Aureispira sp. CCB-E: one gene and its partner. The main gene of each other region encodes a partner of the protein of the gene in region 2 in a complex. Links are inferred from orthologs where the notes say so. Each region holds a gene or a part of one and is shown on either strand. Other genes may lie near its edges.

Region 1 (15,524 bases), 3.6 Mb from region 2 along the record:
TACAAAATCGCTTTTTATATCAAAGAGAGGCTGCCTGATTCAATATTTCAGACAGCCTCTTTAACAACCACTTATTAGATATTATTCTCTTAATTACTTATTAACATTCTTACAGTTCATTTCCCCATCGTTCCAAATCCCTGTCATATACCAAGTGTCGCTATAGACGCCACCCCCTTCATAATTTCTTCTTATAATTGCCCCAACATAATAACACTTACCATCTTCTTTTTGAGTTGCAAATTCAACTTGTACATTTTTATTAAGAGGTATATAAGCATTTTTATTGACATACCACCCTGGTGAAGCAATGGTTACTCTAAGTATTTTTCCATATTTAGCAGGAAGCTCATCTTTGGCATACGACTCAATTTTACTATCTGACATTCCTTTTCTCAAACGCTTACTATCAATAATTTCTTGTGCGTACTTAGCTTGATGTGCTGCTAACTTGCCACTATTGATATATTCTTCTAACATACTTTTTTCTTTGTCCATTTTTGCGGTCAAGGCATTTGCTGACGTGTGATCTTTTAACAAGTTTTGCTTATATTCTTCTAACAACTTGGTAGGCTTCTCAAACTTTTTTAAATAATTATCTGCATTTAAAAGGTAAGTTTCTTCTTGACGGCTATTTAAACGGTGAATATTTTTGATAAGCGCATTTACGTCCTGCTCCAAGTCATCTACTTTTTTGTAAACATCTACTTCAAAATGATTGTTAACGGTAGCCACTATCTTTTGAGTACGACTGCTATTTTTAAAATGCTCTGGTTGCTCTTTTTCATAACCTGCTAGCAAGGCTTCATAATCTTTATAGTTAGGAGTAAAATTGTCATTACTATAATCCGAACCTAAAGCAACCCATCTATTGTACTCTTCTAAACGGTCAATGTATTGAGATTTATTAGAATAATTGGCAAGGTCGTCCATACATTGCTTTTTCAAAAGAGGATAGTCTTCATTAAATTGTTTTAAATAAGCTCTATCTTTTTCTGCAGGATCTTGGTTTAAGATATCTAAATTCTCTTTCGCTTTACTCAAGTAATTTAATATTTTACTTTGTGATTTCTCATCGGGACTTATTTTCCAAGAAGCATCCTCCATTGCACTTTTGGCATATCTTATATTATCCCTTACCTTGCTATACGTTTCATAGCTCGGTAGTTCTGAGCGACGTGTTGGAGCACCTTCAGAAGTCCTCCCTGTACTAGAACTAGAAGTGGTGCTTTGAGTTGTGGACGATTTTTTATTTGATTCGGAAGACGTTGAGTTAGAGTTGGAGGGTTTGGATTTTGAAGGAGCCGTTATTTTAGGTTTTTTGATTTTTATTTTCCCAAATTGGGCAAAAGAGTAATTGGTACAACTTAACAATAGAACGCCAATGATAATAGTAATCTTCATTTACTTTAGTTTTTTTTAATAATGTTTTCTTTGTGTTAAAATTAATGTATTTGAATACTCTAAAGTTAAACGCCCCTTCTTTCAAAAGAAAGGTAAAGTTTGTTTGCCTTTAAGATATTTACCCAACAAACAAACGACCTAAAAAACTAATTATCAACAAACTAAAACTAATAAGTAGAATATTTTTACAAGCATTTTTTAAAAGAAAACTTCATTACTGAGTATTTGCAAAAATGTATCTTTACTGGCAGGAGAACTAGAAGCAGTATTGCAATATTGTAGCACATCATCAAATTCCTGAACAATGGCTTGCCCTTGGGGCTTCACATTCTTGTTAGGAACAGGACTTTGCTTATTGGAAGCCAATACATTTTCATTGCGATTCTCTTTTGGACGAGCCTCTTTGTAGATGACTTTGATTAATGTGTCTGCTGGTAACTCTTTGACTTTTGTAATATATTCTTTAACAAAAACGGTATCTCGCAAATGTTCCTCTGCAACAATAATAGTTTGGTTTTGTTGGGCTGTTCCCAAGCCTCGTACAAAGAAAAAAACAAAAATCAAAGCAGCAGCAGCCTGCCACGCAGGTATTTTGTACGCCAATAAAGCAGCTATGATTCCTTTGGAAGGTTGCGTTTCTTTAGATTTTTTAGCTTTCAAAGCCGCCAAAGCCCTGTTAGGATGAGGAGGGGCAGGTTGAATTTGAGCCGATTCTAGTTCCCAAAAATCTTGGCTAGCCAAAATAATGCTTCGCTCATAATCATAGGCTTCCGAAGACATTTGCTCCAATACAAAAGCTTGTTCTGCTGCATTTAATTCATCAAATGCTTTTTGTTCTAATAAATTATATATTTCCATTTTTATTTAATCTTTTGTCAAAAGGCTTGCTCTAAATGGAGCCAATCTCTTTCCTAATAATTTTGTGGCACTACTCAATCTAGATTTAACCGTCCCCAAAGGACAATTCATCACCAGTGCAATTTCTTGAAGACTCAAGCCTTCTCTGTATTTTAAAACAAACGCTTCTTTGTATACATAAGCCAACTCGTCTAATGCTACGTTTAATTGCGCTTGAAAAATTCCCGTATTCAACTCCACAGACGCTTGAGTCGTTGTCAATTTGGGTGCCTTTTCTAACTCTAAAAAGCCTCCTTTTTGCGCTCTAAAATAATTCTTACAACTATTCGCAGCTACAGTAAAAATCCAAGTTTTAAAATTTCGTGTTACATCAAATTTTTCGGGAGTTTCCACTATTTTTAAGAACACATCTTGCAATAAGTCCTGTGCTTTTGCCTCATCTTGCCGCAACATCTTGTACATAAAATACAAAATTCGCTGACTGTATCGCTGATACAGTTCATTAAACGCCCATTCTGCCCCTTCTTGAACATGTCGCATTAAATCCTCGTCCGATTTGTTTTTTATTCTTTCCATAATAAAAAAAATAGGCTGTTCTGGTTCGTTAAAGAACAACCTAAATTAAAGCGAATTCATTATTTTTGGGCTAGTTTTTCATAATAGTTCAACTGTTTTTTTATGGCTTCTTCTTGCTGACACCCTTTGCTTATACTCAAAACAATCTTTTTAATTTTAGCTTGCTTGCGAACATCCTCTACTAAAATATAATGTTTGTATAATAACATTAATCCTGGAACATAGAGCAAATTATAACGATCCACAGCACTAGGAAAAACTTCATTGTGGAAGGTACAAACTAGATGATCTAATAAAATATGGTTCTCAAAATTATTAATCAAATAAGAAGTTGTGCTAATTTCCTCATCGCAATAAAACATTGCCAATCCTACATTAAATAACTTATCACTCAGACCTAAAGCAGCATGATTCCCAGCGATACCCGTATAAAGAGGACGTTCTCCTTTATGCTCAATAATGTGATCTACAATCATCTTTATTCCTGTAATTTCTTCTTCAATTTCAGGAATACGCAACTCTTTAAACAAAGCTTTTCGATAATCCTCTAAAAAAATCAAACTACTATTGATAACCGTCACATCTTTTCGTACTCCTTCTGCATACTGCAAGACTAACGAGGGGTACGTATCATTGTCTCCAAACGTAATTAAAATAGCATTCTTTTGAGTACTCATTAACATATTATAATTCCAATTTAAGAGTGTTGGCGACAAATCGCTACTAGCTTTCCAATTTTTGCATACTTCTTCTAACTTCTCTTTATTTCGATTGGTTTCATAATACGTAACCAACTCATCATATACATCAGGACGAGTAGCATCTAATTTATAAGCTTCGAAAATATGCTCAATTCCCTTCGATTTATCCATTTCATCATAACCTTGAATGTAATGATACTCATAGGTTCCTTTTATCGGCACTTTCATTTCGGTTACAATTGCCTTCATTCTTTGAATCCACTTTTCTCTTGTTCCTTGATCGGGTGCTAATATCTTAGCCATTCGCGCTGCTGTGTAATAACTCAACCAACCATCTGCATGTTTCGGATTTTTCGTTAGTTCTTTTTTCCACAATTCATGTTGTTCAACATACCAATCGTATTCATATTGCACCTTAACAATAGAATGTACTTTTTGGGGTTGAACGGTTTGAGCTTCCGCAAATATGATAAAGCTTAAACATAAGGTCATTACAAGAATTCTATTTTTCATTTTTCTGCATTTTTAGTTTTTATATTTATCCGTTATACCCCGCCCAAAATCAAAGGTTCGCAGAAGGTGAAAATTTTTCAAAAAAAAAATAGAAATCCAGCTAGGCATTGCTTCCATAGCTAAATTTCTATTCTCATTTAAATAAGATCTTAAGTTGCAACTATTATAATGTATACTTGCCTATGTGGTCAATCAAATCTCCACCCAAATAAAGCACACCATCTTGTTCTTCAATAGAGCTTGCTTCAGGTACTCGTTTGCCAGAAGTATCGTAATAGGTTTTTAATATTTCTCCCGTAGGGCTTAAATGCATCACAATGCCATAAGCCTGCATAGCTGGTTTCATAAAGTCGGGCAAGCCAAAAACAAGTTTTTTCAACCAAACACTAGGCTGCAAATTGTCTAAATCATCATTTCGGCAAGAGCTAAAACCCAACCAGAAACTACCGTCTGCTCTTCTAGAAATGCCATTGGGCAAACCAGGTAAATTGTCAATAAAGGTATCTATTGTTCCTTTTTTAGAACCTTTTAACCAATAACGCAATACCCTATATTTTGTCAAATCTACCATCAAGACAAATTCATCATTTTTAGAAACAGCTACGCCATTACCAAAAAAAGAACTATCAATCAGCGTTTCAACAGCCTTTGTTCTTGGGTCATAACAAAATAAACCACCATCTGGGCGTGCCTCTAAAACGATTTTAAGTGCATTTGACATACTAAAGGAATATTTAGAAGAAGTGCTAGAAAAATAAATTTTCCCATCATTAGCAATATCAACATCATTGGGAATTAAGAACGAGCGACCATACTCATCTTCTTGAGCCAATACCGTAATTGTTCCTTTAGGATCAACAGAAATTAATCCTCTTTTTTGATCGCACGCAATCAAATTTCCTTCGGCATCAAAATGCAAACCTGCCACCCATTTTTCGGTATCGCAAAAAACAGAAAGGGTTCCATTTTTATCAATTTTGACAATAGCTCCTTGGTTAAAATCATTTTTTTTGTGCACCCCACAATACAAATTACCTGCTTTATCAATCGCAATATCTTCGGGACCGTACCATCCCTTTAAATCAATCCATTCTGTTTTTTGTAATAATTCATTGGTTTTTAAAACGCCTTCTAATTTTGGTTTTTGCGGAGGCACCCAAGCAATAGGATCAATACGAGTCGATTTAATGGTAGTTGATACAATAAAAACTAATAATACGGTTACAACTAGGTACTTTGTTATCCTTTTAACTGTCATTTTTTTGTGTTTAATAATTTAATAAAACACAAAAGAGCAGCAATCAGAAAAAAGATACCTTAACAAATGTTAGGAACGAACAATTTCCCTGCGAATTCTGCTCAATGACTCAGGAGCAATACCTAAAAAACTAGCAATTTGATACAATGGAATGCCTTGGATAATTTTGGGATGGCTTGTTTCTATAAAATCTAGATAGCGTTGTTTGGCCGTTTTTGTTTGCATCAACATTGTTCTATCCAAGATGCAAAGATAGTTTTGCTCTGCCAAAATACGCCCAAATCGTTCAAAATTAGGAAATTGCTCATACAATTGATATAAAGCTTCATAAGACAAACTATAAGTTGCACAATTTTCGACCGCTTCTAAACATTCCAAAGACGGTTGTTGTCGCAAGAAACTAGAAAATACCGTCATTAACGCACCATCACAGGCAAAATAAGTATTAATTTCTTTACCGTCTTCCAAGTAATAAGAACGCATCAATCCAGAGTCTATAAAATAAATGTGTTGTGCAACCATTTCCTCTCGCACAACCAAAGACTTTGCATTAAATTCTTTATAAACCAAGTAACGCTGAAAAGTTGCCCATTCCTGCTCTGATATATTCAAATGTGTTGTCAATAAATCTTTTATATATTCCATAGTTCATCTGCCTTCGGCATTTTAAAAATGTTAGCATATTTTTGATTAGTAGTTCGTTGATTAGTTCGCTACGCTCATGAGGGCGCAAGCTTAGTTGTTTACTTTTTTCACCAAAAAGATAAAAAAGCACATTTATATTAGTTTGATAATCAAAATTTTAACACAAAACGCAACAAAGATACAACTTACTGATTATCAAACTAATAAAGTTTTTCAACGAACTATTGTTTGATAGTAAAAACAATATACTATAAACGAACAAAAGCCCCTTCTACAAAAGTAGTAGAAGAGGCTCCAATTATTTTGTCAAGGTACAACCTTGTCAACTTCTATTTATTAAGCGTTGGTGTTCTCTAACAACCCAAAAGTAGCTTTTACTTCGTCTACTCGATCCAATTTTTCCCAAGTAAATGTTTCGTACTCTTTACCATTTACAGTAACCAAACCTGGTGTACGTCCCATGTGACCATACGCAGCTGTTTCAGAATAGATAGGATTTCTTAATCCCAAGTTGCGAACGATTGCTGCTGGACGCAAGTCCCATAATTTTGCAATTTTTGCAGCAATTTCTCCATCATTCATATCAACTTGAGCCGTACCATAAGTATCAACAAACAAACCTACAGGCTCTGCAACACCAATTGCATATGCTACTTGTACCAAACATTGTTTAGCCAAACCAGCAGCAACAATATTTTTAGCAATATGACGAGTAGCATAAGCAGCAGAACGGTCTACTTTTGAAGAATCTTTACCAGAAAAAGCACCACCACCGTGAGCACCTTTACCACCGTAAGTATCTACAATAATTTTACGTCCTGTCAAACCAGTATCACCGTGTGGTCCACCAATAACGAACTTACCAGTAGGATTGATATGGTAAATAATATTGTCGTCAAACAAAGCTTGTACACGTGCAGGTAGTTGAGCCACAACATTAGGAATCAATATATTGATAATGTCTTCTTTGATTTTTGCCAACATCTCTGTATCATCTGCAAAATCATCGTGTTGAGTAGACAATACAATTGTGTTAACACGTATTGGTTGGTGATCGTCACCATACTCAATTGTTACTTGAGATTTAGCATCTGGACGCAAGTAAGGAATTTGCTTCCCTTCTCTACGCAATTTTGCCAACTCTCTTAATAATCTATGCGATAAATCTAATGCCAAAGGCATATAATTATCGGTCTCATCTGTTGCATAACCAAACATCATTCCTTGGTCACCAGCTCCTTGCTCGTCTTCTGATTTTCCAACATCTACTCCTTGAGCTATATCTGCAGATTGCTCATGGATAGCAGAAAGTACTCCACATGAATTTGCGTCAAATTGGTATTCTGATTTTGTATATCCGATTTTACGGATTGTATCGCGTACAACTTTTTGTACATCAACATAAGCCTTAGAGCGAACTTCACCACCTACAACCACCTGACCTGTAGTGACAAATGTTTCACAAGCTACTTTTGATAATGGGTCTTGAGCTAAAAAAGCGTCAATAATAGCATCTGAAATTTGGTCAGCTACTTTGTCTGGGTGTCCTTCCGAAACTGATTCGGACGTAAAAAAATATGGCATAACTAAGATTTTTTAATGTCTTGTATTTAAATTCCAAGCAAAGATAGTTAAATAATACACACTAAAAAACAACTGCATTCTAAAAAGCTATTTTGCTAAAAAAACCAGCTCAAGATCGAGCATATATTAACCTATGCAAACAAAATCAAACCAAGTTAAATTTTTAAAAATACAAAATACACAAAATATAATTTCATTTATTCTAAAAATTAAAAAAGATAAAAAACAAACTATTAAATAGAGCTTTTCTTTATCTAAGCAATTTATCAAATAAGTATTTTGCTTACGCTATTCGAATTAAACGCCTCAAACGCAATAAATAAGCCTTATGCTGAGCCAGTGTCTCTATATTCCCTTCAAAACTTTGAATATTTTTCAAATTAGGAAAACTTAGCTTAGCTTTCGACAGAGAATAGGAACAAATCAAATTGGGGTAATTATATCCCAAAATTAAGCTTTGTAAAGTATCTGTTTTTACTTTTTTTAGACCAATTTTTTTCGCCGTTCGTTCATTAATAATATAGCTGGTTCCTCGAACTTTTAAATTCCCTTCTCCTAAATTTTCGTATTCTTCAATCAAATTTAATAAGCCATCCAAATAAGATTTGACAATGAACTTTGTTCTTTGTTGCCCAGTCAATGTTCGATCCAAAACATAATAGTAATCGAACAAAGTGCCTCCATGAATAGTAATGATTCCATTTTTTTCTCGTTCTGTCAAAAACAAAGGGGAACGATAAACCAACACTCCTTTTTTGACTAAAGATGGCGTGTCAAAAAAAGGGGCAATAATGGACAATGTAATCATTACAAATAACAAAGACAATAAGGGACAACTAAGTGTCCAAAACAAAAAGAATAAAGCCAAATTGAATAAAATTGCTGTAATTGCTATTTTTATTTGTATTTGTTGCTGTTCTTTTTCCGTTTTTAAGTAAAATCGATGTTTCAAATTGGATCATAATAAATAGTTGCTAGAATCATATTCGCTTGCTTTCTTGTTCTTTATTCAAACAATAAAAACGACATACCAAGCTTTGCCTAGCTCAGTCAAAAGGAGCTAAATAATTAGCAAACTACTAAATAAAAGTATGTGAATAGCGATATGAAATAAGCAATCGTTCAGAAAAAATGATACTTTTGCAACAATGCATTTAGTTTTGAGTTCAATATAAGAATAAATTCACTTTGGTTAGTAGTTAGCTACGCTGCTAGCTATTATTTGGTGCAACGTTACTTTTAAAATAAATCAATATACGCCTTGAATCTTGAATTTTTAATTGCCAAACGAGTTGGAACTGCAACAAAAAAATCTTTTTCTAGAGCAATTTTGCGCCTAGCAGTTGTTGCTATTGCCTTAAGCATGGTTGTCATGATTTTGGCAACAGCTATTGTTTCAGGTTTTAAAAATACAATTAGTGAAAAAATATTTGGCTTTTGGGGGCACATTCACATTACTAGTAGTTACTCTCCTTCTAGCTATTCGTTTGAAAGCAGCCCTATTAATCAAAATCAAGATTTCTACCCTAGTGTCGATACAATCAGAAAGGTATTGCACAAAGTACCTGAAACAGATATTATAAACTCAATTGGCTTAAACAGCTACAACCCTAACCTTTACATTGGGTTATCACTCATGCTACTGGCATTGCTTTTTTCTTTTGCGCCCCAATTCTTAAAAAAGCGAATCCGCCTAAGTTATCGTTTATTTGTAGCTTTTCTGCTAACACTTGCCAGCATAGCCTTGCTGGTTACGCAAGAGTATCAAATCGTCCAAAAAGATGTCATTCACGAAACAGAAGGTGGTATTCGACACATCCAACTGTATATTCATAAAGAAGGCATTATCAAAACAAAAGACCAAATTGAGGGTATTGTTTTACGAGGAGTCGGAGCCGACTATGATTGGGATTTTTTAAAACAATACATCAAAGAAGGAGATATTTTAGACACCCAGTCAGAAGATGCTAGCAATGGCATTCTCATTTCTGAAACAACTGCTAATCGTCTAAAATTAAACTTGGGCGATAAGTTTTTGATTTATTTTGTTCAAGAAGGTAATTCCCTTGGGCGAAAGTTTACAGTGGTGGGCATCTACAAAACTGGATTGGAAGAATACGACCGCCGCTTTGCATTGGTTGATGTTCGAAAATTACAACAACTCAACAACTGGCGACCTTTCCGAAGTTATCCTGTTGAATTAAATTTAGATGAGGAACAGTTTATTCTAAAAGGCTTAACGGCTGGAACTGCCCCAACTGATTTAGGGTGGAAGTATGTCCAAGAGCACTGGAATAAAGGCAATCAATTGAACTTTGAAGATCCTAATTTTATGGGAGCTGTTATTCCTCATGAAGTTGCTCGACTCAAAGGAATTGATGTGGGAGATTCCTTGAAGCTAAAATATACCGATACAGGAGGTGACACGCACATGTTCAACTATACAGTCAGTGGTATTTATCAGGGTCCCGAAGATGCTAGAGTGCAAAAAACTGTTTTTGTCAATTGGCAATCTATCAACAACTTGAACCAAGTACTCCCTGCACAAGTTTCTGGATTCGAAATCTTTGTAGACAACATTAAAGATTTGGATGCACTCGGCGATTATACCAATTACGTTGTACTTATGGGCGCAGATCAATACGCCAATACCATCAAGGAAATTCAACCCAATATCTTTGACTGGCTAAGTTTGACCGATATGAACGAGCGAATCATCCTATTATTGATGATCTTGGTTTCAATTATTAATATGACAACCTCTTTAATGATTCTTATTTTAGAACGAACCAATATGATTGGTATTTTAAAGGCATTGGGAACTCCTAATTGGTCTATCCGAAAAGTTTTTCTTTACAATGCAGCTTACATCATCGGCTATGGTTTATTTTGGGGGAATCTTATTGGTATTGGGCTTTGTTTACTGCAAATGCAATTTGGCATCATGACACTTCCCGAAGATTTGTACTATGTATCGGTTGTCCCTATTGAATTTAATTGGCTAACTATTTTAGCTTTAAATATTGGCACCATGTTAATTACATTGGCAGTACTCATTATTCCATCTTGGTTGGTTTCTAAAATTGATCCTGTAAAAGCCATTCGATTTAGCTAAAGTCTACAACTATTAGTACTTCGTGGATTTTTTTTGCAAAAAACTAAAACATCCACAAAGTAATGCAACTATCACAATCCATTTCACTTATATTTTTTAGAATACGCAGACGTGTTCAAAATCTAAAAAATTCTTTGGTCTATTCTGTCTAGAAAATTCTTCTAAGACAGACTTTTCTAATTGGCGTACACCTTATTCCCAATAAGGCTCCTTTTTTCCCTACAGTGTTAAAGCATTGTCCCCATATCAATCATAATTTTGTTTTTCTATCTCCTTAGTGCAAAAAAAGTGAGTTGGACTAAAAAAAGCAGAAACGATTAAATATCAAATATTTAAAAAAATAAAATTTTATAAAAGCCTACATATAGCCCCTTTTTTAGGACAATATAAAATTAATTTATCCTCTATTATTCTCTTCGAGGACTCATATTTGCAATCCCTTTCCACGTCAATTAAAAATTCAATAAGTTGTCTTGTTAAGCACAAGTCGATGTATTCCCTCGCCTCTTTTAAAACCGAACAGATGAACACATCACTTGCTCTATCAGACTTCTTTTTTATCAAACCACAGTCCACTAAAGTTATCTGTCAACTGACAGTAGATGAACTTGCATTTATCTTTGGGCTAACTAATTAAAATACTATGAAAACAAATTATTGTTTACGCTTTCAAAAACTATTATTCCTTTGTTTGTTCCTTCTTACGATGGGACAAATTGCCCAAGCAACTCATGCTGTTGGAGCCGACTTAACGTATACTTGTGTTGGCAACAATACTTACGAAATAACCTTAAGGTTTTATAGAGACTGCGGAGGCGTTGCAGCTCCAAGCAGTCCATCAGTTACTATAGCTGGCAATTCAGGATGTTCATCTGTTAGTTCATCTCTAACGCTTTCCTCTGTCAGTTCACAAGAAGTTTCACAAGTTTGCGCTGGCACACAAACCACCTGCGCAGGAGGTTCCGTCCAAGGGACTCAGGAGTTTATCTATCAAGGTCAAATTCAACTACCAACAGGTTGTGATAGCTATACAATTAGCTTTACAGAATGCAACCGAAACTCAAGTATTACCAATCTAAATGCTAATAATGCTTGTATTTATATAGAAACGGTCATCAATACCGCTTTGGCTCCTTGTAATAACTCTCCACAATTTAATAATTTACCTGTACTCTATAGCTGTCAAGGTCAAATTAGCCAGTTTAACCACGGTTTTTTTGATCAAGATGGCGATTCTTTAGTATTTTCTTTAATCAATCCCAAAACAACAAATGGAGCAAACATTTCATTTGTGAGTGGTCTAAGTGCTACTACTCCATTGCGCTTGCAATCGGGAACTACCTTTCAGTTTAATAGTACTAATGGGCAAATGACCTTTACTCCACAAGCCAATTTAGGTCAAGTAGCTGTTATTTCAGTAAGAATTGATGAGTATAGAAATGGGCTTAAAATTGGTTCTCTAATTCGAGATTTACAAATGATTATTTCTGCCAATTGCTCTAGTTTACCTCCTGTTTCTGGCGCTATTACTCCAAGTTCTGGAACCGTTACAGGCAACTTAATTGCATCTTGTGGAGGAGCACCTTTAGTCATTGACTTTAGCGTATCTGATCCAGATGCCAACGATATTCTTACAGCCACGAGCGACATTAGTTCTGTAATCAATGGAGCAACAACTTCTGTAACAGGCACCAACCCTATTACCATCCAACTAATTATACCAACCGCTTCCATCCCTTCAGGGAATTATCCATTTACCATTACAGTAAATGATGGTGCTTGTCCTACTCCTAATGTTCAAATTATTGGTTATAATCTGCAAATTACCAATCCCTCTCCTACGGTTACCATCAATGCTAGTGCTACGACAATTTGTTCTAGCGAATCGGTTACATTAACTGCCAATGGGGCAAGTACTTATTCTTGGAATAATAACATAAACAACGGCGTTCCCTTTTCTCCCACCAACAGTGGAACCTACACTGTCATCGGAACAGCCAGCAATGGATGTACAGATACCGCTGACATTAATATTACCGTTAATCCAAGCCCTACGGTTAGCATCAATGCGACAGCAACTACACTCTGCCAAGGAGATTCTGTCACGCTTTCTGGCACGGGTGCCATCAGTTACAGTTGGAACAATAATATTTCTGACGGCGTTGCCTTTTCGCCTAGTGCAACTGATAATTATAGCGTTACAGGTACTGCTAGTAATGGGTGCACCAATACGAGCCAATTAACAGTCGTTGTCAATCCATTACCAACAGTAGTTGCCAATGCCTCCTCTACCGTTATCTGTCAAGGAGAAGCATTAACCTTAACAGGCTCTGGTGCCGCTAACTATGTTTGGGACAATGGTGTTGTTGATGGGGTTTCTTTTACTCCTACTAGTAATGCCACTTATTCTGTAACAGGAACCGATAATAATGGTTGTGCTAATACAGATCAGGTAACTGTTAATTTTGTCAACACTGCTCCACCCGTTGCCACCAATAGCGCCAACTCCAATCAAATCTGTCAAGGAACCAATACCCTTCTTACAGGAACGGTGAATAGTGCCAATGGAGAAACAATTGCTTGGTATTACAACAATACACTAATACCTGGAGCTAATAGCAGTACCTATACAGCTCATCAAGCAGGCGACTATTATAACGTGGTTACCAATACTGATGGTTGTACTACGCAATCATCAACAGAAAGCATTACTTTCTTCCCTCAAGAGCAAGCTATTTTTGCTACTTCTGCCGCTAATTTCTGTGGGGGAACGGGTACCATTACCTTAACTGCCAATACTATTGCTGGTGGCAGTTATACTTGGCTTAATAACAACAGCCCTATTTCGGGACAAACGCAAGCTACTTTAGACATTACAACTGTTGGTAATTATCAATTGGTTATCACTAGTTCAAATGGATGCTTAGATACTTCAGCCGTATTTTCGCCAATCAACGCTGCTTATCCACAAATCAATCTTACAGCCCCTAGTAATAGTTATTGTGCTGGTTCTAACTTAACACTAAACGCTAACTTAGATCCAGGAGCGACCTATACTTGGATATTAGATGGTAATAATATTACTACTCCAACGCTAGAAGACAATACAATTAGCATTAACAATAGTGGTATTTATACTGTTGAAGTAACGAATGCTTTGGGCTGTACCGCAACGTCTAATGCCTTAACCATTACAGAAGCACCGCTGCCGACTGCAACAATCAACGCTGCATCTACTAGCTTCTGCGTCGGAGGTTCTACAGAAATTTCTGCCAACTACATTGCAGGAGCTACGTACGAATGGTTTTTAAATGGCAACTCTCTAGGCGCAGCTACAATTGGAGACACGACATGGACTGCTAGCAGCTCTGGTAATTATACCCTTGAAATCAACGATGGCTGCATCAATACATCAAATGCGATCAACCTAACTAGTGTTGCTGTACCTGCTGCGGCTGGTACGATATCAGGATATAGTAACTTGTGTTTTGGAGAAAGTGAAACGTATTCTATTAACAATGTAAATGGTGCCACTTATTACGTATGGACCATTAGCCCTGCTGGTGCTGCAACAATTAGTCAAGGTCAAGGTACCAATACCATTACTCTCAACAGTACCCATGTTGATTTTCAACTTACCGTAGTTCCTACGAACTATTGTGGTGCGGGTACAGCTTCTAATAAAAACATTGATTTAAGCAATGGCTTTGGTTGTCCTGATGTTGCTTTCGCTGCCGATGTAACCAATCCTTGTGAAGGCGATCCTGTTGTGTTCACCAATCACAGTAGTTCCAATTTAGGTTTTGGCTTGAGTCCATTTTGGGACTTTGGAGCAGGAGCATCTCCTGCAACAGCAACTGGTAATGGTCCTCATTCGGTTACTTATGCTACCCCTGGTCTAAAAACCGTTACCTTAGAATATAGAGATCAATTTGGGTTTGCCTTTGATAGCAAGACTAGCGTTGACTACATCAATGTAACCGCCTTCTCTTCTTGTGGCGTTGCTGTTTCTAACATTCAAAATAAAGCCAATATTTCTGTTTATCCTAATCCAACAACAGGAAATGTATCTTTAGATTTGGGGCACATTCCAACGGAAGCAACCATTCAAATTACAAGTGTTCATGGGCAAATATTGCACACTTTAAAGGTAACACAACAACAATACTTAGATTTATCTTTGGAGGGATACCCTTCTGGTTTGTATTTGGTTTCTATTAAGATGGATGCTTCTACAGCCATATTAAAGGTAATAAAAGAGTAATGTCTTGTCACAATAGTTAGCGACATAGCTACTATGTGCTTGTTAAAACACCAACTATTGTTAAACTCTTACGGCAGCTTGCTACACGATGGCAAGCTGTCTTTTTTTGTCTCTAATCCATGCTTATTTTCCATAGAATGATAGCTTCCCCGACTTTATTCCAAGACAATTTTGCAAGCTTTCTAAAATTGTTGTATGTTGTTTTTTGTTATAGCAATATCAAGTTTACCATTTCATAAAAAGGACACTGTTTAGCAAATCACGGGTCATTATAAACACACTAACAAATCGTGCATTCAAAAACACAACTCATACAATACTTCAGGCAGTTCCCTAACACCCAACTAGTTGGGCATTTTTTAAAATTGCTACGATTTGCCTTTGAACAGCTTCAGATCAAGGAAGATGCCTCTAATTTATTGTGTTCTATTCACAGTGACAATACTGCGCTTTATGTACAACTCAACAACTGCCCTATTCTTATTCACAAAGTAAGAGATAGAAAACACTACATAGAACTGCTTTGTCTAGCCAAAGATCAAGACTCTTTACCCAATAGCCAAAATTTTCAAGCTAGCAAACAGAAAATTGATAAAATGCGTACGG
Region 2 (15,580 bases):
ACGACCTGTTTCTTGATAATAATTTTCAATACTTTTAGGAATGTCATAATGGACAACAAATCGAACATCAGGTTTGTCAATTCCCATTCCAAAAGCGATGGTAGCACAAATGACGTCAATTTTTTCCATCAAAAAAGCGTCTTGCGTATCACTTCTTACTTTGGCATCTAAACCAGCGTGATAAGGAGCAGCATTAATGTCATTGACATTAAGTAGTTGAGCAATTTCTTCTGTTGCCTTTCTACTTTGAACATAAATGATTCCCGATTTGCCATTCATACTTTTGACAAATTGAACAATATTTTTTAGAACATCTTCTTTTTTTGCTTTCGGGCGGACTTCGTAGTATAAATTGTCACGATTAAAAGAAGAGACAAATTCGTTGTGATTGCTCATTCTAAGGGTTTTGATAATATCCATGCGAACCTTAGGAGTAGCAGTAGCTGTTAGGGCAATAATAGGAATTTGTTTTTCCATGGTTTCAATCATCGAACGAATGCGACGATACTCAGGACGAAAATCATGTCCCCACTCTGAGATACAATGCGCCTCATCAATAGCGATAAATGAAATATTGGTATTGGCAAAGAAAGTTAAGTTTTCTTCCTTGGTTAATGTTTCAGGAGCAACATATAATAATTTGGTACGTCCTTCTGTAATATCTTTTTTGACCGCTTTGATTTGTGTGCGTGTCAAAGAAGAATTTAAAAAGTGTGCAATAGAATCTGAATCGGCAAAAGATCGGATAGAATCTACTTGATTTTTCATTAACGCAATCAATGGAGAGATAACAAGCGCTGTTCCCTCTACCATCAATGCTGGAAGTTGATAGCACAATGATTTTCCACCACCAGTAGGCATTATAACAAAGGTGTCGTGCCCACTCAAGATACTTTCTATAACTTCCTGTTGAGTGCCTTTAAATTTGCTAAAACCAAAGAATTTTTTCAGCGAATCGTGCAAGCTTATATTTTCTGTTTCCATACTCGAAAAGAGTTTCTTATTTGTTTTTCTCCATAAAGAGAAGGTAATCTATATCTTAAATATATAGAAAAAATGTTTGGCATGCTAGCGTGGGGAATTTTGCATTATTACATCTTTTAGCGCCCAAAACCGGGGTATTGAAAGTACAAAAAAATAACTAGCAATTCAAAATTAAATGTATAATTTTCAACTTAATAAAACTCAAAAAAATAGCTTCATAGACACACTCATAAACTGATTTAAGACCTTTAAGGAATAGGACAGGCTTCAAAGATACCAACAATTCTATGGAATAAGGACAGTTTCTAAACCAGGTAATAAAGGACTATCATAGTGTAGCCAAAGCATCACTACAGCTTTTTTTGAGTTCAAAAAATCACTGATTTGCTATCAAAAATTATTCCTAAGTGGATAAGTGTCTAATCTAAATAAATAATAAGTTATTGATGATTTAATTTTGCCCTCAATTTCTTTGAGTAATCGCGTTATATAGGCTATAATTAAGTTGTTCCAGTTGGATGTATAGTCACGTTATTTTTGTTTATACTATTCCTTTTTGGTACCACATGGGTTCCATTCCATTTTATGGCAAGGATTAACATCTCAAAAGTTAAAAAAAATAGTACCTAATAGATAAAAGCAGGGCAATACTCGGTATTCGACATATATTCAAAAATAAAAAGTATAAGCTTAAGTTGTTATTTTATACATAGCTTATAGTTTTATTATAATCATTTTATTATTTTTATAATGAAAATTAGCGTTCTTTAGACTTAAAGAGAGTGAGTTATGTCTTTTTTATAAGCCCTAGAATGGGTTGAAGGATACGAAACAATTAAAAAATAAGAAATATAATGATTATTAGATTTGTAAAAATGACTTTTCAAGAACAATATGTAGAAGGTTTTTTAAAAGCTGTTGACGAACGAAAAGAACGGATTCGAAATTTTGAAGGCTGTACCTATCTTCAAATTGTTCAAGATATTCACCAGCCCAATGTTATTTTTTCTCATAGTTATTGGGATAGTGAGGAAGATTTGAATAATTACCGACACTCTGATTTTTTTGGTGAAATATGGAAAGAAACAAAACCAAAATTTGCTGCAAAAGCAGAAGCTTGGAGCGTACAGAATGTTTACGAATTGCCTTAAAGTTTATGGCATTAGTTTGAACCTTATTTTATATGAAAATAGTACCACATTGGTTGTTCGTAAGATGTTTTTGAAATTATAGCTTTTTTAAGCTTTAATAACCAATGTAGTATAAGGTGCTTTTTTTGTGTTTTTACCAGCCAAGCTTTTTGCCAATTGAGCTTGTTGAGTAGCCCTGTCTAAGTCACACAAAAGCCAAAGGACAGGTCTACTTAGTAGTAATGTAGCTAAATATCACTTGAACAGAACAACTTTTTTTTTGTTTAACAGACATCAACCCTTTCTGTTGATTTGTTCTGAAAAAGCATTTTGGGAATGTTCCTTATTCTTATTAAAAGTAGCTCTTAAGCAACGACACTTATAGACCAACAAATTAACACAAATTAAAACTAAATGTTATGAAGCAAATTTTATTTACACTATTACTACTTTGTAGTTTTTGGAACTATGGAAGTGGACAGATTCAGTATACAGGGTGCACTGGGGCTTTAGCAGGTCCTTACCCTTTTACCTTAAATCAAACAGGAACGACTAATGATGGAGGAACAATAAGAAATACTTATAATAATCCATTTCCTAATTCTCTTTGCGGCATGTCTTGTGCCTACAGAGTAATTTGGAATGTGACACTTAATCAGTGGGAAATCAGATATGACAATGATGGTTCTGGCACTTTCCCAAATCTTTTATACTTCAATACGACAGCCTCTTTTCCTGATCCACCAGATTTAACCTTGGGGACTTGGGTTGATAATTTAGGTATATGTGGAGGTAATGGAAATACATCAATAACAACATTCTCAGGAAATGTTCAAAGCACAGTTTCTTCGGGGGCACCAGAAATAGATGTCTTAGGAAATGGTTTATCTATTGTAGATGGTGACGTGACACCTAGTGCTGGCGACGATACGGACTTTGGAAACGTTACTGTCGGAGGAAATACAGCGCGAACATTCACTATTTCAAACACAGGTGGTACTGCAGCCTTGGATGTAAGTAGTATTAATTTGAGCGGAGCAAATGCAGGCGATTTTGCAGTGAGCGGTATTACATTGCCAGCCAATATAGCTGCTGGAGCGACTACAACATTTACACTAACATTTACGCCTGGAGCAGCTGGCGTTCGGAATGCAACGGTAACGATTAATAACAATGATGCCGATGAAGGAACGTATGCATACGCTGTTCAAGGTACTGGCGTTGCAAACCCAGAGATAGATATATTAGGAAATGGTTTGTCTATTGTCAATGGAGATATTACACCTAGTGTTGGTGACGATACCGATTTTGGGAGCGTTAATGCTGGTGCAAATACAGTAAGAACATTTACCATTTCTAATGTAGCAGGAACAGGGGTATTGAATGTGTCTAGTATTGTGGTAAGTGGAGCGGATGCAGGGGACTTTGTAATTGGTGGAATTACATTGCCTGCTAGTGTGGCAGCAGGGGCTACAGCTACTTTTACAGCAACATTTACGCCATCAGCAGGTGGGGTGCGAAATGCAACAGTTACTGTCAATAATGATGATGCAGACGAAGGAACATATAGTTTTGCAATACGTGGAACGGGCATATTACCATCCGTTGCAATTACAGAATGGATCGCCGACCCTTTGGCCAATGATTTGACAGATGAGTGGGTAGAGCTGCATAACTTTGGAGCTACTCCAATTGATATTCAGAATTGGGAAATTGAAGATGAAGGCGTAGACGATGATGTTATTACAACGACTAGTTTTATTATTCCCGCAGGAGGTTATGTTATTCTAGCTAGAAATAAAGCAATTTTTGAAGCACAGTGGTTGAATGGTTGCCCTTCTGCGAATGTAATTGAGGTAGCCGGTTTGACTTTAGGAAATGGTGCGGATGAAATTATTATAAAAGACAATAACGATATTGTTATTTGGTCTGTTGCTTATCAAAATGATGATGTAACGGGAATTGCAGCACATTATACCGAAGCACCAACTTTTACGAATAGAATCTGGGGATCTGCTGCTAGTCCAGGAGTAGATCGAACAGGAAATGATCCTGCAACGGGAACATTAGGCTATGAAAATAATAACGCAACAGCCGACCCCAACGTAATGACTTCGACAACAGGAGATATGGGAAGTCCTTTTAATGGTACGTATACACCACCTACAAAAGATCTTGTTCGTGGCGATGTACTAGATTTTGATGGTACCGATGATTTGGTGAGCGTTGCTGATAATGCTTCTCTGGACATAACAGGAGATGTTACGTTTGAAGCATGGGTATTGATAAAAGGAAATGCAGCTACTGGATTCCATACTATTTTGGATAAAACAGAAATAGCTGACAATGCCAACTACAGACCCTACATCAACAGTCCTGCTAACACAATGGGTTTTTATAATGGAACAACTGCCGTTAATGCTTCTGCGGCTATTACTGCCAATGAATGGACGCATGTTTGTTGGGCTTATGACAATGGAACAGGGTTAATGACTTTTTATATGAATGGTGCTTCTGTTTTTACAGCAGCCACTAGTATGGGGGCAACCAATGATGGAATTTTGAGAATAGGTACAGATATTTTAGGACGATTTAGCAATGTCTTATTGGATGAAGTTCGCATATGGAATACTACCCGTACGGCAACAGAAGTTCGTGAAAATATGCACCTAACTTTAGAAGATTGTCCAACGGGCTTGGTGGCTTATTATCAAATGAATGATGGAACAGGTTCAAGTGCTTTGACAGATCATTCTGGAAACTCTAATACTGGTACATTAACAAACATGGACCCTGCGACAGATTGGGTCAATTCAGGAGTTAATATAGGGAATGATGCAGGAAATGTTTCTAACAGTCAAACACTTGCTGTAGGAGCTGGTGTGAGTACGCAAAATTTTGCTACAGCTAATTTGAGCATTGATTTTACAGCACATTCTGTACCAGAGGATTTTACCGTAACTTACCACAGGTTTACCCCCAATGCAACAACAGGTATTGTGGGATCGAATATCATTCAAAACCCAATGTGGACGATAGATAAAGCAACAACTTTTTCTACTCAAACGATGGACTTAACATTTAATTTCCCTGTTGCAACAATTACAACCGTTGATATTTGTCAACTCAATCTTTATAATCGACCAACAGGGAGTGATGGGGCTTGGACATTGGTACGAAAAGCATCAACCGTTAGTGGAACATCAGTTACCTTTAGCGATATTAGTTTGACAGGACAGTTTATGGTTGTAGAGGACAACACAGCTATTCCTGCGGATATTGTTCGGGGCGATGTGCTAGATTTTGATGGAATTGATGATTATGTAGCTATTGGTAATTTAGGAAATGTTACAGATTGGACGATTGAAACGTGGTTCCGTCCAAATGGTCTAAATAATTATGAGAATATATTCCATACCGCTTTTCCTGGAGCAGGAACTTCAGATGATGGCGTAAGGTTAGAGCTTAGTAATAATTTTGCCAATGGATTGCTTTATGTTTCGGTTTCTGGTAATGGTACTTTTAATCCATATACGATTGTACCATTAGGCGGTAATTTACCTGATGAATGGCACCACATTGCTATTGTTGGAGATCAAACGAATGGTAGAGTTATTGTTTATCTAAATGGAATAGAGGTGGTCAATAGTGTCAATGCGAACTGGCCTGCGAGCTTCTCTAACATGGTATTGGGGAGAGGTTTTGACGCTAATAATTTGGACAGAGAATTTTCGGGGCAACTGGATGAAGTTCGTATCTGGACAACGACACGTAGTGCAAATGAAATCCGTGAAAATATGCATTTAACTTTGGATGCTTGTGCAAACGGTTTGTTGACTTATTATCAAATGAATGATGGAGTAGGCTCTGCTACCTTAGCCGATAAAACAGGGAATGGAAATACTGGGACATTAACGAATATGGATCCAGCTACAGATTGGGCAGCATCGGATGTCAATGTTGGAAACGATGCTTTGAGAAGTTCCAATAGCCAAACGATTAACGTTCCTTCGGGAGTAAGTACCCAGACTTTTGTAGCGGCTAATGCTACCATGAGATTCTTTCAGCATTCTGCAACAGAAGAGATCACTGTTACTTATCAAGCGTTTATCCCAAATAGTATTGTAGGGGTGAATGCCACTAATTTGATTCAAAATCCAATGTGGACGGTGAACCGATCGAATAATACTTCTAACTTGGTCGTAGATTATACGTTTAATTTTGCCCCAAATACATTTATTAGTTTGAATCCTGCAAAATATGGTTTGTATTATCGCCCTATGAATTCTGGTGGAGCATGGACTAAAATTGCAGTTGCAAATACTGTAACTAATAATTCGGTAACGTTTGGAAAAATAAGTTTAACAGGACAGTTTATGGTCGTACGGGAGTCCGAAATTCTAGTTTCAGATGTACGTGGTAATATGTACGAGTTTGATGGTACGAATTTTATAGATCACTCTGCTACGGCTACCAACTTGCCAACAGGAAATGCTCCTAGAACAATAGAGGCTTGGATTAAAACTACCCAGTTAGGTTTGGGGAATATTGTTAGTTGGGGAAGAAGAAGCAATAATCAAAGAAATAGTATGGCGGTTCGTGGTAATGTATTGGGCTTTGTAGGAGAACTTAATGATTACAATGGTACGACTGTTATTAATGATGGAGCATGGCATCATGTTGCCATTACTTATGATGGAACAACCATGCGTTTTTATGTAGATGGGGTCTTAGATTTGGCTGTACCAACAGCTACGAACTTAAATACAACCGATCAAAACCTTAGAATTGGAACAATTGCTTTGCCTTCTTCTGGTGAAAATTATCAAGGAAGTATCGACGAAGTACGTATATGGAATGTTGCTCGTACGCAAGAAGAACTTCGTGAAAATCGCCATTTAACCCTAAAAGGTAGTGAAATTGGATTAGTTTCTTATTATCAGTTTAACACAGATGACCCTATAGGAACAGCTGGTGGAGTAAAAGATGGTGTAGGAACAAATGATGGTACAACTGTAAATATGACAGGAGCCTCTTATGTTCCTTCAGAGGTAGCAGTAGCAGGAGGTGCATTTGATCGTATTCTTATTCCAGGACCAGGAGTGTACAATTTGCCGAATACTGATATTACCATACAGTTTGATGCCAATACACCTAATGGAGAGATTGTTGTTTCTCGATTAGAAACTGAAAAACCACATGGCTGGGAAACTATTGGAGGAGATGTCGATGATGAGTATTTTGTGGTGAATAACTATGGTTCTAATGCCTCTTTTGATCCTTTGATTGATTTAACATTTGGTCGAATGAGTTATATTTCTGCGGCTGATGCAGCAGAACCGCAAGGCAATTCACCTTTGCAATTGTTTAAACGTTCAGATAATGCTTTTGGAGCTACTTGGGGAGCTACTCTAGGTGGTGCCAATAATGCAACATCAGGAACGAATGCAAGTGTAAGGTATAATGCTACAAACAATGTCAACTCATTTTCACAACTCGTGATTGCCAATGTTGGTGGAACATCCGATCTACCCGTAGAATTGACAAAGTTTGAGGCAAAACGTCTGAATGCAGATAAGGTGGCATTAAATTGGGTCACAGAGACGGAGATTAATAATCAAGGGTTCTTTATCGAACGTATGTTAGAGACTGAAAGTGAATTCAAATCTGTAACATTTGTAGATGGAAAAGGGCAGACTACTTCTGTTACCAATTATCAGCTTTTGGATGAAAATAGTTTTACAGGGGTGTCTTATTACCGTTTGAGACAAGTAGACTTTGATGGAACAACGACCTACTCACAAATCAAAGCAGTTGAAGGGCGTTCTACTAGAGACGAATACATGGATGTGTCTATATATCCAAATCCTGTACAAAACGAACTACAAGTTCGATTTAATACTTTGCCTATCGGAGTAACATCCGCACAAATCACAATTACAGCAGCGAGTGGCAATGTATTACATAATTTTACAGCAGATATACAGTCGTATCAATTGCTAGAAATTAATGAAGTAGCACAGCTGCCAGCAGGTTTGTACTTACTTTCTATTGAATTTGATAATAAGGAACGTGTAGCTCAAAAGTTTATAAAAGAATAGTTGCATGGCGTAGCTTAGGTTAAGTGAATAAAATAGCAGTACTATCAATTAATTGGTGCTGCTATTTTTTTTAGCCCAAAGAAATGGATTTAGAGCAAAACTTTGGACTGCTTGCATTGTGAAAGCTATGTTTAGAATTAAATGTCAAGATACTTTAATATTGAGCTTCAAATTTTTATAGAAAGATTGAAAAAAAATGGTGAAATTTTAAACCTTTTTTGCTTTTTTAGGTTTATCTTAAATGCGAATAGATTGTAGTGTTTACCCCCAAAACTCTTTGTATTATTCTTCAAACCATAGGTAATGAAAGTAAAAGAATTGAGAGATATTTTATCTAAAATGCCCAAGGATAAATTATTGAATTTGTCTATTGAATTTTATAAACTGATACCTAAAGCACAAAAGGAAGTGATGGCTTTGGATGACTATATAGAGACATCGGGGCGTAAAAAAAACAAGAAACCTATTGTTTCCATCTCTCTCGCAGAATTAGAGCAGCAAATCAATCAATTTATCATTGATGTTCGAAACCAAGATTACCTATATCCCAATAAAACAATTGTTCGGAAAGAACGCTTAGCATGGCGGTCTAAAGTAAAGCGTTGGGGCAAAGCGTTGACAAAGAAAAATAGAACAGAGTTAAACTTTCCTAAACAAGCAGAGTTGTTGACCCAATTGTATCAAATTATTTGTGAATCTTGTGTTTACGAGTATTTTTCTGCTTACGATGCTTTTCAATCTATCGGAGTTAAACAAGTCGTTTTTTATAAGAATATTCTGAAATTACTGCAAAATATAGGAGACGACGAACAGATGCTTAACAAAGGTATTTCTCTAATCATCGAAAATCCCTTAAATACATACACGTTGTATTCTGATTTGATTATTCAGTTTGTTAAGAGCATCAAAACAGAACGGAACTATAAAAAAGCTCTCGAAGTGGCTACTCATTTATTACAAACAAATGGGTTTAATCGAAGTGATAGTCCAATTGAGCAAAAATGGACAGAAGAAGAAGAATACGAACAAGAACAGAGACACAACAACTTGGTAGAATTGATTTATCGTTTGCATGCCAATTTTTCTGATTATTCCAAAGCTATCCAGTTTTATAAAAAACATTATTATTGTCTCAACGATGAGATAAAACTATATGTTTTGGTACGTTTGTTATTTGAAAAGGGAAAGAAAAAATTGATCAAACAAGAAATTGAATTGGCGATCAAACAAGGCATTAAACCGCGTGAAAACCTGCTTAAATTACTGGCGATGATTAATGACGAAAATTTATTACCACAATATTTATAATCGACTATTAAGTTGTAGTAGCAGCGCAGCCAACTATTGAAGTTGTTGATTAGTAGTTTTTTTGTAAACGATAAAGTCTAACAAATGCCCCAATTAATTATACCTGGAGGATCTGGTTTTTTAGGTTTGGAATTAGCACGACATTTTGATGCTAAAGGTTGGGACGTGTGTGTGCTCTCTCGTCAAAAAAAAGCAGCTATAGGACGTATTCAATTTGAACAATGGGATGGAAAGACATTGGGAGATTGGACAAAGGTAATAGATGGAGCTGATGTCGTTGTAAATATGGCTGGTCGGACAGTTAATTGTCGTTACAATGCGCTTAACAGAAAACAGATTTTAGATTCTCGAATAAATTCTACAAGAATTTTAGGAGAAGCCATTGCACAAGCTCAAACAAAACCAAAAGTATGGATTAACTCTAGCTCTGCTACGATTTATGAAGATACGAGAGGGCAGGCACCTGCCAACGATGAGTACAATGGAACGATTGGAACCGATTTTTCTATGAATATCTGTAAGGCTTGGGAAAAAGAGTTTAGAGCAGCACCAGTTGATTCGGTGCGAAGAATTGCACTTCGAACAGCTATTGTTATAGGAAAAGAGCCAGGAGGAGCCATGGAATATTTAATAAATCTTTCCAAGTTCTGGTTAGGAGGAACCCAAGGAGGTGGCAATCAGTTTATTAGTTGGGTGCATCTATATGATTTTAGTCGTGTGGTAGAATTTTTAATTGAACAAGCGCATATTGATGGAGTGATTAATTGTGCTGCCCCAAATCCTGTAACAAACAAGTCCTTCATGAAAGAATTGCGTCAACAGCTGGGGCGTTCGTGGGGACTTCCTATCCCCAAAACGTTGTTGGAGATTGGCGCTGTATTTTTACAAACTCAAACGGAGTTGGTGCTTAAAAGTCGAAAAGTTGTCTCCAAACGTTTAGAAGAAGAAGGATTTCAATTTGAATATCCGACCATTCAAGCTGCATTTAAAGAAATTTGTTCTTAATTTTATTGATAAATATTAAAAGAGTCCAAAGGCGTATTAAAATAATTTTTATCAGATAAGTTTGACGTATCTACAGGCGTTGAGGCATTGAATGTTTCTTCCGCATCTTTATAAAGAAACCACTGCTTTTTTTCACGGTCATATTTGAAGGTAAGGTGTCTAGCCCAACGGTTTTGACTACCTCCATAATGCTGTATAGAGACATATTGTTCATGTGCTATTAAGGCACTAAAAGGATCTCCCATTTGCCCTCCACAGTCAACGCAATAGACAGCTTTGTCATTTCTTGCAATGAGATGGAAGGAACCCGTGGAGTCTGCTGCCAAAAGTAATAAAGGGCGCAATGTTGGTTTGTTGTTGGCATAGTCAGATGTTTCTTCTTCTTTGTTTTTTTTCAAAATAAGAACAGCATCCTCAAATCCATCCGCATTAAAGTCGGTTGTTGCTTGACTAAGGATACTATGATTATCCAAAACAAATGAATCAATAGTCAAAACGACAGGTGTTTTAGTTGCTGTTGGCAATGCTGTAGGAGGGGAAGATGTATTACTCTTGTTATTACAGGAAATAATTAAAATACAGAGTAAAAATAATAAAGGCATATTTGAAGTAATTAAAGATGAAGAAACGAAGTAGAGTTCCTAATTGACTAAGGAAAGAAGGAGTTTAGTGACTTGTTAGTTACTAACTAAAGCCCGCCTAATATCATTAAAGATTTAGGCAGGCTTTGAATTTTTTAAGAGAGCAATTTAAACGATTTGAGAAAAACGTTTGTAAGCATTGGCTAGTTTTATGTCGTATTTATTTTTGGCATAAGCAGGCCCATTGTAACCTTTAGCTAAAGCAGCCCAATTTTTAGACGGACCTTGAACGTGTCTAATTAAGTTGTTATCTTTCAAGAATCCCATTAAACCACCCAATTGATTAATACCAGGTTGGTACATTGCTTCTACAAATGACTCCACATTTGAGTAGCCAGCACTAGCATAATTAAAGCCCATGATTTGGAACTCTCCCCAAGAAGTAGATTTTAGAGCAGCCGTTTTATCAATTTTCTTAGCCAATTCTAGGCGGTCATATTCTCTCTCGTTCCATTTATAGTTTGTTTTTACCCATTTTGGATAAATGATATTCTCGTTGCCTTTTTGGAGAGCAGCAGGATTCTTGCCTGCTTTTTTTAGTTCTCGCCAAAAGATATGCCCTTCAAACAAAATCTTAGGACGTCCATCGGGCAAAAATCCATTCCCCCCAGATTCTACAGCCTGAATTGCTAAGATAACCGCTACCTCAATACCATATTTTTTAGCAACATCATAGATCCCTCCTCTGATACGACCGATGCCTAATAGTGTATTCCATGTTTTGCCATTGGCATCAATGCGGCCATCAGGTTTAGAGCTACCCACAAACTCCTTTTGGAATCGTTTGATAGCACTTACTAGAGGAATATCTACAGTGGTATCCTCTTTTAAGTTGTAATTAAATTTAATCAATAGTTTTCTGACAAGAAGAACATCTTCTGGAAGGTTTGTACCTTTGTGTCCAACAGATTTTTTTATTTTACTGGTAACACTTAATTCTTCTGGAAGTGGAGCATCACCTGTCGTAACAACCATTTTTTCATCATGAGGATTGTCATGAGGAGTTACTTTATTTAATTCTTTCCAAGTAAAACCATTAGGATCAACTCGACCATCAGGATTAGCGACACCTAGTTTAGCTTGAAAAGCTTCAATCGCTTCAATAGTTCCAGGACCAGCATCGCCATCAATATCGAGATGAGCTCCTTTTTCGTGCAATAATTGTTGTACTAATTTCACATCATTAACGTGGTTGTCTCCATTCTTTCCAACAGAGCCTGTTAATGACTTAGCAGAGCCAGAGGTTGTTTGGTCTGGTGGTACGGATTGAGCATTTAACTTTTTCCAAGTAAAACCATTGGGATCAATTCGACCATCAGGTTTTGGGAGACCAATACTTTGTTGAAATTCTTTGATGGCACGGATTGTTTTAAGACCACATTTACCATCTGGTGTTAACTTCAGTAACTGTTGAACGAGGATAACATCGTCCAGTTGATTGGTTCCTTTTTTACCAACTGAAGCTTTAATTTCGGTTGCTTTAGATGCTAGAGCTGTATTGGAATCAGTATCTGTTGTAGTTTCTTCAGAAGGGTTAGAAGTAATTCTCTTACTCAAGTTTTGCCAAGTAATTCCCTTGGGATCAATGCGACCATCTGTTTTTTTGAAACCTAAGCTACGTTGAAATTTTCGTATGGCTAAATTGGTTTTAGGTCCTGCATGTCCATCGGCTTTGATGCCTAATAGTTCTTGTACAAGTTTAACATCATTGTATTCGTTTTTGCCATTTTTACCTACCGAGTTATTAATTGTCTTTCGGGGAGGAGGGGGAGCTGCTTTTTCTAAAACAGGATTCGCTGCAATTAGCTTTTTGGCATAAGGATCATGTTTGGATGTGTCATGGGGGTTGTTGTGAATGGTTAAATACTTTGCAATATCTTTTTGCAATTGACCAAGTTCCTCAATGAAATTCATATTAATAATGGTTTTTATAGTGTGTGTAACAGTAAGTTGGACATAACGGGGATATGCATTGATAGAAAAAATCAAATCAAATTACAATTAATTTTTGAGATATACAAGCAAAAACAATAATGACTAATTAGAAAGAACAACACAATACAAAAAAAAGCCCCTTCAGCAGAGCTGAAAGGGCATATTTTAAATGAATTTCCGAAGAAATCAATTTTACATCATTCCTGGCATTCCACCTGGCATCCCACCTGGCATTCCAGCAGGAGCAGCATTTTCAGAAGGGATATCATTAACAACACACTCTGTCGTTAAAATCAAGCTAGCAATAGAACCTGCATTTTCGATCGCTACACGAGATACTTTAGTAGGATCAATAACACCAGCTTCTTTCAAGTCTTCAAATTTTTCTGTACGAGCATTGAAACCAAAAGAACCTTCTCCTTCACGAACTTTCATGACAACAACAGAACCTTCTAATCCTGCATTGTTAACGATTGTTCTTAGTGGTAATTCTAGAGACATACGTACAATGTTGATACCAGTATTTTCATCATCATTAGCACCACTAAAGCTTTCCAATGTTTTGATGGCACGAACCATCGCAACACCACCACCTGCAACAATACCTTCTTCAACAGCCGCACGAGTAGCATGTAATGCATCGTCTACACGGTCTTTCTTTTCTTTCATCTCTACTTCAGTAGAAGCACCAACATAAAGAACAGCAACACCACCTGACAATTTAGCCAAACGCTCTTGAAGCTTTTCTTTATCGTAATCAGAAGAAGTTGTTTTAATTTGGTTGGTAATCTCTGCAATGCGAGAATCTACTTTTTCTTTTGCACCAATACCATTTACAATAATCGTATTGTCTTTGTCGATTGTGACACGCTCACAGCTTCCTAAGTGCTCCAACTCGACAGCTTCTAAGCTATGTCCTGTTTCTTCTGCAATTAGAGTACCACCTGTTAGGATTGCAATATCTTGAAGCATTGCTTTGCGACGATCACCAAAACCAGGAGCTTTAACAGCAGCTACTTTTAAGCCCAAACGCAAACGGTTAACAACCAATGTGCTCAATGCTTGGCTATCTACATCTTCTGCGATAATCAACAATGGGCGACCTGCTTGATGTGCTTTTTCAAGAACAGGAACAATAGATTGAATGTTAGATATTTTTTTATCGTGAATCAAGATATATGGACTTTCAAATTCTACATCCATTGACTCAGGATTGGTAACAAAGTAAGGAGACAAATAGCCTCTATCGAATTGCATACCAATTACTTTTTCTACATAAGTTTCACGACCTTTTGCCTCTTCTACTGTGATAACACCGTTGATCGTTACAGCTTCCATTGCTTCTGCGATCAATGATCCAATTTCAGCATCACCATTAGCAGAAATAGTAGCTACTTGTTTGATTTTTTCAATATCACTACCAATAATCTCAGAACTTTCTTTTAAGTGCTCGATTACTTTATTGACAGCTTTGTCAATACCACGTTTCAAATCCATTGGGTTGGCACCCGCAGCAACACTTTTTAATCCAGCATTAACAATAGCTTGAGCCAAAACAGTAGCTGTAGTCGTACCGTCTCCTGCCAAATCAGCAGTTTTAGCAGCTACCTCTTTTACCATTTGAGCGCCCATGTTGGCAATAGGATCCTCCAATTCGATTTCTCTAGCAACAGAAACACCATCTTTAGTGATGTGTGGTGCGCCAAAGCTTTTTTGAAGAACAACGTTACGACCTTTAGGTCCCAAAGTTACTTTTACGGCATCTGCAAGAGCATTTACTCCTTCTTGTAATTTGTTGCGAGCGTCTGTGCTGAAGCTAATATTTTTAGCCATTTTTATATGAAGTTTTTTTATTTAAAGAATAATACTTCGTTGATAATTTTGAACTTAAATCAAAATTGTAAAATAAATATCAAATGGATTATCAGTTTTAAGTTTTGGGTGTTAATAATTTAGCTGATAAGCAATTTGATGACGTTATTACGAAGTAATGAAATAATTGAATGTTAAATTATAAAGTGATTCGAGAGGCATTAATCTAGAATCAAAAGGATGTCATCTTCTTTCATAATCAAGAAATCTTCTCCTTGGTGAGAAACCTCTTGACCTGCATATTTGCCATAAAGTACAACATCGTTTACCTTTACAGTCATTGCTCGGTCTTCTTTACCAGGTCCAACAGCTATCACAGTTCCACGTTGTGGCTTTTCTTTAGCAGTATCTGGTATAATGATACCACCTTTAGTTGTTTCTTCTGCTGCTGCAGGTTTTACCAAGACTCTATCATTAATTGGTCTCATAATAAATGTTTTGTTTTATTTAGATTAATAAGATTAAAAGTTATAGCACACTATAATCATGTCTTGTGCCAAGTCTATATTTGTGTCGTTCTGTCATATTTGTGCAGTTTGTTAGACTCGGCTTGTGTTATTTTGACAGGAGAGGCTTGGTTTTTGTCATCAGAATGGAACAAATT

What was found.
Region 1: the proteins of groL (region 2) and metK are in contact, whole or in part, in a cryo-EM structure (PDB 8P4O), measured with the Escherichia coli proteins. The link is inferred for Aureispira sp. CCB-E from one-to-one orthologs.

What each region holds. Positions count from the first base shown.
Region 1 is NZ_CP133671.1:5,367,804-5,383,327, forward strand. What follows is about bases 5,416-8,322. They hold metK (methionine adenosyltransferase), read right to left. Parts: upstream 7,540-8,322; coding sequence 6,292-7,539; downstream 5,416-6,291. Other genes in these bases: QP953_RS21050 (Crp/Fnr family transcriptional regulator), read right to left, coding at 5,416-5,955; QP953_RS21060 (hypothetical protein), read right to left, coding at 7,823-8,322. Also shown: QP953_RS21025 (hypothetical protein), read right to left, coding at 94-1,404; QP953_RS21030 (hypothetical protein), read right to left, coding at 1,603-2,262; QP953_RS21035 (RNA polymerase sigma factor), read right to left, coding at 2,269-2,838; QP953_RS21040 (hypothetical protein), read right to left, coding at 2,898-4,052; QP953_RS21045 (SMP-30/gluconolactonase/LRE family protein), read right to left, coding at 4,216-5,310; more of QP953_RS21050, read right to left, coding at 5,380-5,415; more of QP953_RS21060, read right to left, coding at 8,323-8,491; QP953_RS21065 (FtsX-like permease family protein), read left to right, coding at 8,801-10,654; QP953_RS21070 (T9SS type A sorting domain-containing protein), read left to right, coding at 11,298-14,918; QP953_RS21075 (AAA family ATPase), read left to right, coding at 15,209-15,524. UniProt on the Escherichia coli protein: Catalyzes the formation of S-adenosylmethionine (AdoMet) from methionine and ATP.
Region 2 is NZ_CP133671.1:1,733,055-1,748,634, forward strand. Bases 12,618-15,580 are described here. They hold groL (chaperonin GroEL), read right to left. Parts: upstream 14,938-15,580; coding sequence 13,297-14,937; downstream 12,618-13,296. Other genes in these bases: QP953_RS06720 (N-acetylmuramidase domain-containing protein), read right to left, coding at 12,618-13,083; groES (co-chaperone GroES), read right to left, coding at 15,138-15,404. In the rest of the region: DNA helicase RecQ, read right to left, coding at 1-984; QP953_RS06695 (putative quinol monooxygenase), read left to right, coding at 1,839-2,135; QP953_RS06700 (LamG-like jellyroll fold domain-containing protein), read left to right, coding at 2,534-8,215; QP953_RS06705 (hypothetical protein), read left to right, coding at 8,519-9,523; QP953_RS06710 (TIGR01777 family oxidoreductase), read left to right, coding at 9,608-10,528; QP953_RS06715 (hypothetical protein), read right to left, coding at 10,531-11,130; more of QP953_RS06720, read right to left, coding at 11,278-12,617.